Regions from separate parts of the uncultured Oceanicoccus sp. genome, predicted to be linked through region 2. Evidence: predicted binding sites of a transcription regulator. Region 2 holds the regulator's gene; the other holds the start of a gene.
What was found. The regulator PhoB, encoded in region 2, activates phosphate uptake and scavenging genes when phosphate is short. The targets are predictions, from matches to a motif close to TGTCATAAANNTGTAACA.
Positions count from the first base shown of each region.

Region 1: gspC (type II secretion system protein GspC) is a predicted target of PhoB. The motif match lies at 2,133-2,150, and genes of this name have one in related genera.

Region 1 is NZ_CAXAHB010000026.1:6,893-10,325, reverse strand. Features, by position in the region: gene gspD (type II secretion system secretin GspD) at 1-846, opposite strand, end outside; gene gspC (type II secretion system protein GspC) at 951-1,913, opposite strand; gene AACP44_RS04380 (sodium ion-translocating decarboxylase subunit beta) at 2,453-3,433, opposite strand, start outside.
Region 2 is NZ_CAXAHB010000020.1:10,894-14,326, reverse strand. Features, by position in the region: gene AACP44_RS03655 (YgiQ family radical SAM protein) at 1-1,153, opposite strand, end outside; gene phoB (phosphate regulon transcriptional regulator PhoB) at 1,339-2,064, shown strand; gene phoR (phosphate regulon sensor histidine kinase PhoR) at 2,099-3,433, shown strand, end outside.

The DNA.
Region 1 (3,433 bases), on a different contig from region 2:
GGTCAACACACCGGCAAGATCTTTGGCCACGGCATATTCAAGGTAGACCACTTTCATGGTACCGCTTTGTGCTAACGGGGTATCGAGATGGGCAATTAATGATTTAACCCGCTGGCGCTCAAGTTCATCGCCACTAACCAAAACGCTATTAGTTCGTTTATCCGCCACTAATACGATTTTTTTGGTTTCAGCTTGATTTTTAGATGAGTTCGATTTTTTTAGCTGCTCCAGCATTTTTACCACTTCTTCCGCTGAAGCATATTCTAGCGCCACAATATCGGTTTTTTGTACCGCGGATAAATCAATACTTTTTATCACTGTTTTAATGCGGTTGATATTGGCTTCGGTATCAGAAATGATAATCGCATTACTGGGTGCATAAGCCGCCATATGGGCCTGCTGTGGCGCCAAAGGACGCAGCACCGGAATCAATTTGGCCGCTGAAATATTTTGTAACTGAATAACCTGAGTAATGATTTTACTGCTGATATTTAAATCATCTCCGGTGTTAACTTCGACAGGCGCGGTTCTGGCATTCTGGGTGGGAATAATACGGGTGATATCACCAGATTCAACCGCCGCAAAACCCTGCACTTCCAGAATCGATAAAAATAACTGGTAAAGTTCTTCGCTTGTCACCGGTTTGGCAGAAATTACCTGCACTTTACCTTTAACTTTGGGATCGATAATAATGGTTTTTTTCGTTGCCTTGGCAACAAAGCGAATAAGCTCATGGATATCAGTGTCTTTAAAATTTACCGTCCAAGTCTGCTCGGTTTGAACGGTAGCAGTCGGCGCCGTTTGCGCTGTAGCTATCGCGCTAACGGCAACCAATAAGACCAACATTACTGACAGCTTTGCGGTTTTCAATCCCCGTTGAAATAACCTCATAAATTTCTTCCTTATTCGCCTGTTTATTAAATTTATTACTACAGCCAATATAACTTTTACTAATCGCCCAAGGATACTAACACTTCAACTGAAGCGCCATTACGGTTGACCACAAAGGCGGCCTCTGATGCTGTCCGCATCAATTTATAAATTTCTAATGCTTTGGAGGGCTCATCTAATTCAATACCATTAATACTGGTAACAATATCATTAGTTTTAAACCCCAACTGGGCAAACTGTTTGCGATCACTGCCGGGCTTGACGCGATACCCTAACATTTTGCCATCTTTTTGCGCGGGTGATATCTGTAACACTTGCGCTAGTGAGGTCGGGTTTTTATACAAACGGTCGCGATAGCCCTTGGCAAGCTTGGTGATTCCGGCACTGCTGCGATTATCCGTTAATATTTTTTGCTTGGCTTTAGCGCTGGACGCCTGGCTGGTGGTAGCCAACGGTTTCTCTTGGTCATATAACCACAGGGACTCATAGCGACCATTGTTATCTAAAATCACATGGTCAGGCATCACCCTAGTCAAACTCACTTTATTGCCGGTTGGTAATCGGTCACCGATATAGTATCGATCCTGTTTATTTTGAAAAACAATAACCGCGAGTGACTCGCCATCATCCGGCGAATAGACGATGCCTTTTAGGGTCAGATTCAATTTGGTTTTAACGGCATTTAACGCTATATCATCGGCTACTGTAGCCGGCTTGATCTCGGTTTGTGGCGCCGATACCGCACCGACTTCACCAAACAGGTTAATCGACTGCAATTGGCTTATATCGAGATCATCACCGGTCCGCAGCACAGAACCCTCCGCTGAGGGCTTATCGGTATCATCAGGAATAGCATCACGACTAAAAAAAACGCCCGCTAACTGGACCAAGGCAAATAACAGCCACAGTATCAGCGCCCCACAGACGGCCTTATTGATCGATTGCACAGGCACAGTTCTGGCCAACTCAATAAGCTGTTGCCCAAATAGGGTCACTCTGGCCGCCACCTGTTCTAGGGTCAATCTATCACCTCAAATTTATTACTATTAGGAGGGCATTATATGAGGCATACAAGTTGATAGGAAGACTAACACCCGCTCAGTGGCAACAATTAACCGTATTATTCACACTTCACTGGAAAACGCCGAGTCATCACTTAGAATTACTCTACCTCTTGGCAAACAGTGTTTTATCTTTTTCCGCCCTGATTGCCAGTGGAGAACAACAGTAACATCCTTATATGTCATCAATGTGTCCCTGAAACTACACTACAAAGATAGTACAAAAGCAGAAAAAAACCGAGAAGAATTTGTCTTATCTAAACAGTATTAAACATTATGAGTAAGAGAATTTTTATCAATAGACGCACTGGCCTGGATCGACGCACAGGCAAGGATCAACGTCAAAATCCAAGGCTGGACCTAAAGCATAGGCGCAGACGCAAGACTGACGATCGACGGGATCTGAACCGGACAGGTGCCGAGCACTTCTATGCATTGAATAATGATTCTAACCACGGCAACCTAGGCAACCCAGGCAACCTGGATAGCCTCGACAAACACTAGCCAACCAGACTAATCATCACCCCAGCAGCAACCGCCGAACCAATAACCCCAGCCACATTCGGCCCCATGGCATGCATCAGCAAGAAGTTTTGCGGATTGGCATCCAACCCCACTTTATTTGACACTCTGGCCGCCATTGGTACCGCTGAAACACCGGCGGAACCAATCAAAGGATTGATCGGCGTACTGGAAAGTCGATTCATCAACTTGGCCATCAACACGCCACAGGCCGTTCCGATACCGAAAGCCACCATACCCAGTAGTAAAATACCCAAGGTATTCAAATCCAGAAATTTATCTGCACTCAGCTTGGAACCCACTGACAGGCCTAGAAAGATAGTCGTGATATTGATCAGCGCATTCTGGGTTGTATCACTCAGACGATCCACCACGCCACATTCACGCATTAGATTACCTAGGCAAAACATACCCAATAGAGGTGCCGCTGAGGGTAATACCAAAGCCACTAAGATAAGTAGCACCAATGGAAAGCAAATTTTTTCAACCTTGGACACAGGGCGTAACTGCACCATCACAATCTGGCGCTCTTGTTCTGTGGTTAAGGCTTTCATAATGGGCGGCTGAATCATCGGCACCAATGCCATATAAGAATAAGCTGCCACCGCAATCGCACCCAGCAAATCAGGCGCTAACAGGCTGGCTACATAAATAGCGGTTGGGCCATCGGCACCGCCGATAATACCAATAGCAGCGGCATCGGCGAGGGAAAAATCCATCAAACCCAGCGCGGTTAAGCCGACCGCGCCCAGCACGGTAGCGAAGATACCAAACTGAGCAGCGGCACCCAGTAATAAGGTTTTGGGATTGGCCAGCAAAGGGCCAAAATCGGTCATGGCGCCCACCCCCATAAAGATAATCAACGGGGCAACACCACTGGCAATGGCCACGGTATAAAAGTTGTAGAGCATGCCATTGTTAAAGCCAAGATCAGCAGCGGTTTGCACCGTTAACAGATG
Region 2 (3,433 bases):
TATTGACCGAGTTTTTGATCATATCAAATGCAGGAATTTTAGCGTTGCCATAGCTTGGGTGAGGTACACGCTGATAAGGCAAGTCGAAAACGCCATCCATTTCATCAGTTTCCAGCGGAATAGGGGGTGGGTTTAACCACACTTCTCGCTCGCCGTGTTTTTGTACTAGAGCTCGGGCATTGCCGGGGTTAGTTTCTAAATGTAAAACCCGTGATGCATGAGCGTATAACACCGGATCGTTTTTGACTTTTTCATAGGCCGGTAAGCGAATGACGCTGGTATCGCGGTTAAGTTTATTTTTACGCGCGCTCAGCGGGTCAATAATAGTGACGGTTTGTACATCGTTTTGTTTTGCTTTGTCACAGTCTTTACTGCCACCAGTATCGCTAACCTGATAAGGGTTTAGGTGAGGGGTGACTTTGCCCGGACTATCGACAGTGGAAGAGTCAATCACCGTCCATCCATCAGGTACCCGTTTACGCACAAAGGCCGTACCGCGAATATCTTGGATTTGATAAGCATCTTCGCCATTGGCGATTCGATGGGCAATTTCAATAATAGCTCGCTCGGCGTTACCGTAGACTAACAGATCAGCTTTGGAGTCCATCAGCACTGAACGGCGAACTTTATCGCTCCAGTAATCGTAATGAGCGATGCGGCGCAGGCTGGCCTCAATAGAGCCGATAATCACCGGCACGCCTTTAAAGGCTTCTTTGCAACGTTGTGAATAAACGGTTACTGCGCGGTCGGGGCGTTTGCCACCTTCATCATTGGGTGAGTAAGCATCGTCATGACGCAATTTACGATCAGCCGTATAACGGTTGATCATGGAGTCCATATTGCCGGCTGCTACGCCAAAAAAGAGGTTGGGCTTACCAAGGGTTTGAAAAGCCTCTTTTGAGCGCCAGTCCGGCTGGGAAATAATACCCACCCGAAAGCCTTGAGCTTCCAGTGTTCTGCCAATCACAGCCATACCGAAGCTGGGATGGTCGACATAGGCATCACCGGTAACAATAATAATATCGCAGCTATCCCAGCCCAATTGATCCATTTCTGCCCGTGACATCGGTAAAAATGGAGCAGGTCCATAGCACTCCGCCCAATATTTACGATAGGAGAACAGGGGTTTGGCGGCTTGTTGATGTGGATTCATGAGTGGATCGTGCTAAATAATCAATTGGGACGCAGTATACGTGAATTTTCTTCTGAATACCGTCTTCAATAGTTGGCTATAACTTCGGCTGAGCAATATTTGCGCCTTTGGTGCAACTTTGTCATATTGCTGTAATAAAATCAGTTTTTAATGAGTAGAAAGGGTTACAGAAGGTTAATGGGATAATGCAAGAAAAAACCATACTCATAGTTGATGATGAGGCGGCGATTCGCGAAATGATCCGTATGTCGCTGGAAATGGCTGGTTATGACTGTCGTGAGGCGGGTGATATCCAGCAGGCCTATGCGTCTATTACTGATAATATTCCCGATCTGGTTCTGCTCGATTGGATGCTACCTGGTGGCAGTGGTATTGAGTTACTGCGACGCCTGCGTAAGGACGAACTGACCGCCGATTTGCCGGTGATTATGCTAACGGCCAAAACCGAGGAAGATAATAAAATTCAGGGCTTGGATATAGGCGCTGATGATTATGTCACCAAACCGTTTGCCCCCAGAGAGCTGTTATCCAGAATCAAAGCAGTGATGCGACGTGCCGGTCATAGTGAGCAGGAAAAAGCGATCGAAGTATTGGGTTTAAAACTAGACCCATCCAGTCACCGTGTTTATGTTAATCAACAGCTAGTCACTATGGGTCCGACGGAATTTAAATTATTGCGCTTTTTTATGACCCATCAAGAGCGAGCCTATAGTCGTGGGCAGTTGCTTGATCAGGTTTGGGGCGGTAATGTCTATGTCGAGGAACGCACCGTAGATGTGCATATCCGTCGTTTGCGTAAAGCTCTTGAAACCGATGCCGTGGACTATGGTTGTTTGGTGCAGACAGTAAGGGGCACAGGCTATCGTTTTTCTGCTGATGGTTGCACAATAGACATGGCTAGCAGTTCCTGATACCAGACACTACAACCACTGAGAAAACTTATTAATGCACACTATCGATTGGAAAATCGAATGCCGAAATTTGGCTATCTTACTGCTGATAACAGGCCTGATTGGTTCGGCGGTTGGTTTTTTAGTGTGGTTTTTACTGTTTGCCTCGCTTAGCTATATCGCTTGGACACTATTCCAGTTACAACGTATTCAAATTTGGCTGTCCCAACAAACTGATGCTGATCCACCAGAGAGTAAAGGTCTTTGGGGTGATGTGTTAGATGGTATCTATCGTCTGCAACGTCAAGGCAAGGAAGAGCTTAATCGCCTGCAAGCAACGGTGGATTATTTGCAAGATTCCTTTGCGTCTTTGGACGATGGCGCAGTGATGATTGATAAGCGAGGCAATATTGAGTGGAGTAACGTCGCCGCTGAATATTTATTGGGCTTGCGTTATCCGGATGATAAAAATCAGCAATTAGTTAATTTAATTCGTGACCCTGAGTTTATTCGTTATTTTGAAAATGATGATTACTCAGAGTCTTTGTTGATCGACTCACCTCATAATAAGCATTACCAATTGCAGATCAGTATTTCCTACTTCGGTCGAGGTAGCCGGTTATTATTTGCCCGTGATGTCACTGAAAACAATCGCCTGCAACAAATGCGTAAAGATTTTGTCGCCAATGTTTCCCATGAATTGCGCACGCCACTCACGGTGATCAAAGGTTATCTAGAGACCTTATCGGATAAGGCAGGTACTCAGGGCAATCCGCAAACTATTGATACCGCGGCTAACGATATAAGTTGGCGGCGCGCGATCGACCAGATGCTAACGCAGTCTAATCGGATGGAAAATCTGATTAGAGACTTGATGATGCTATCGAAATTGGAGTCTGTACCAGAGAATAACAAGGATGAACCCATCGATCTTGAACCTATGCTCGAAACGATCAAAGAGGAGGTGGTTACCGCTTTTAAAGATCGGCGAGTGATTAAGCTTGAATGTGATTATAGTCTGCGTCTGATCGGTCATGCTGATGAGTTGCGCAGCGCTTTTACCAATCTGGTGATGAACGCCGCTAAATACAGTCAGGATGGCGGTATTATCACCATTCGCTGGTTTGGCGATGCCCAGCACTGTTATCTCGAAGTTGAAGATAATGGTGAGGGAATTGATGATATCCATTTGCCGCGCCTAACCGAACGTTTTTACCGTGTCGATAAAAGCCGTTCAATTGAAACCGGTGGCACCGGCCTTGGCTTGGCGATTGTTAAGCATATTTTGCTGCGCCATCAGGCTGAATTAAAGATGAGCAGCGTTTTGGGTGAAGGCAGTACCTTCAGCTGTGAATTTCCCCGCATGCGTCTGTTGGCTGAAACCCATAGA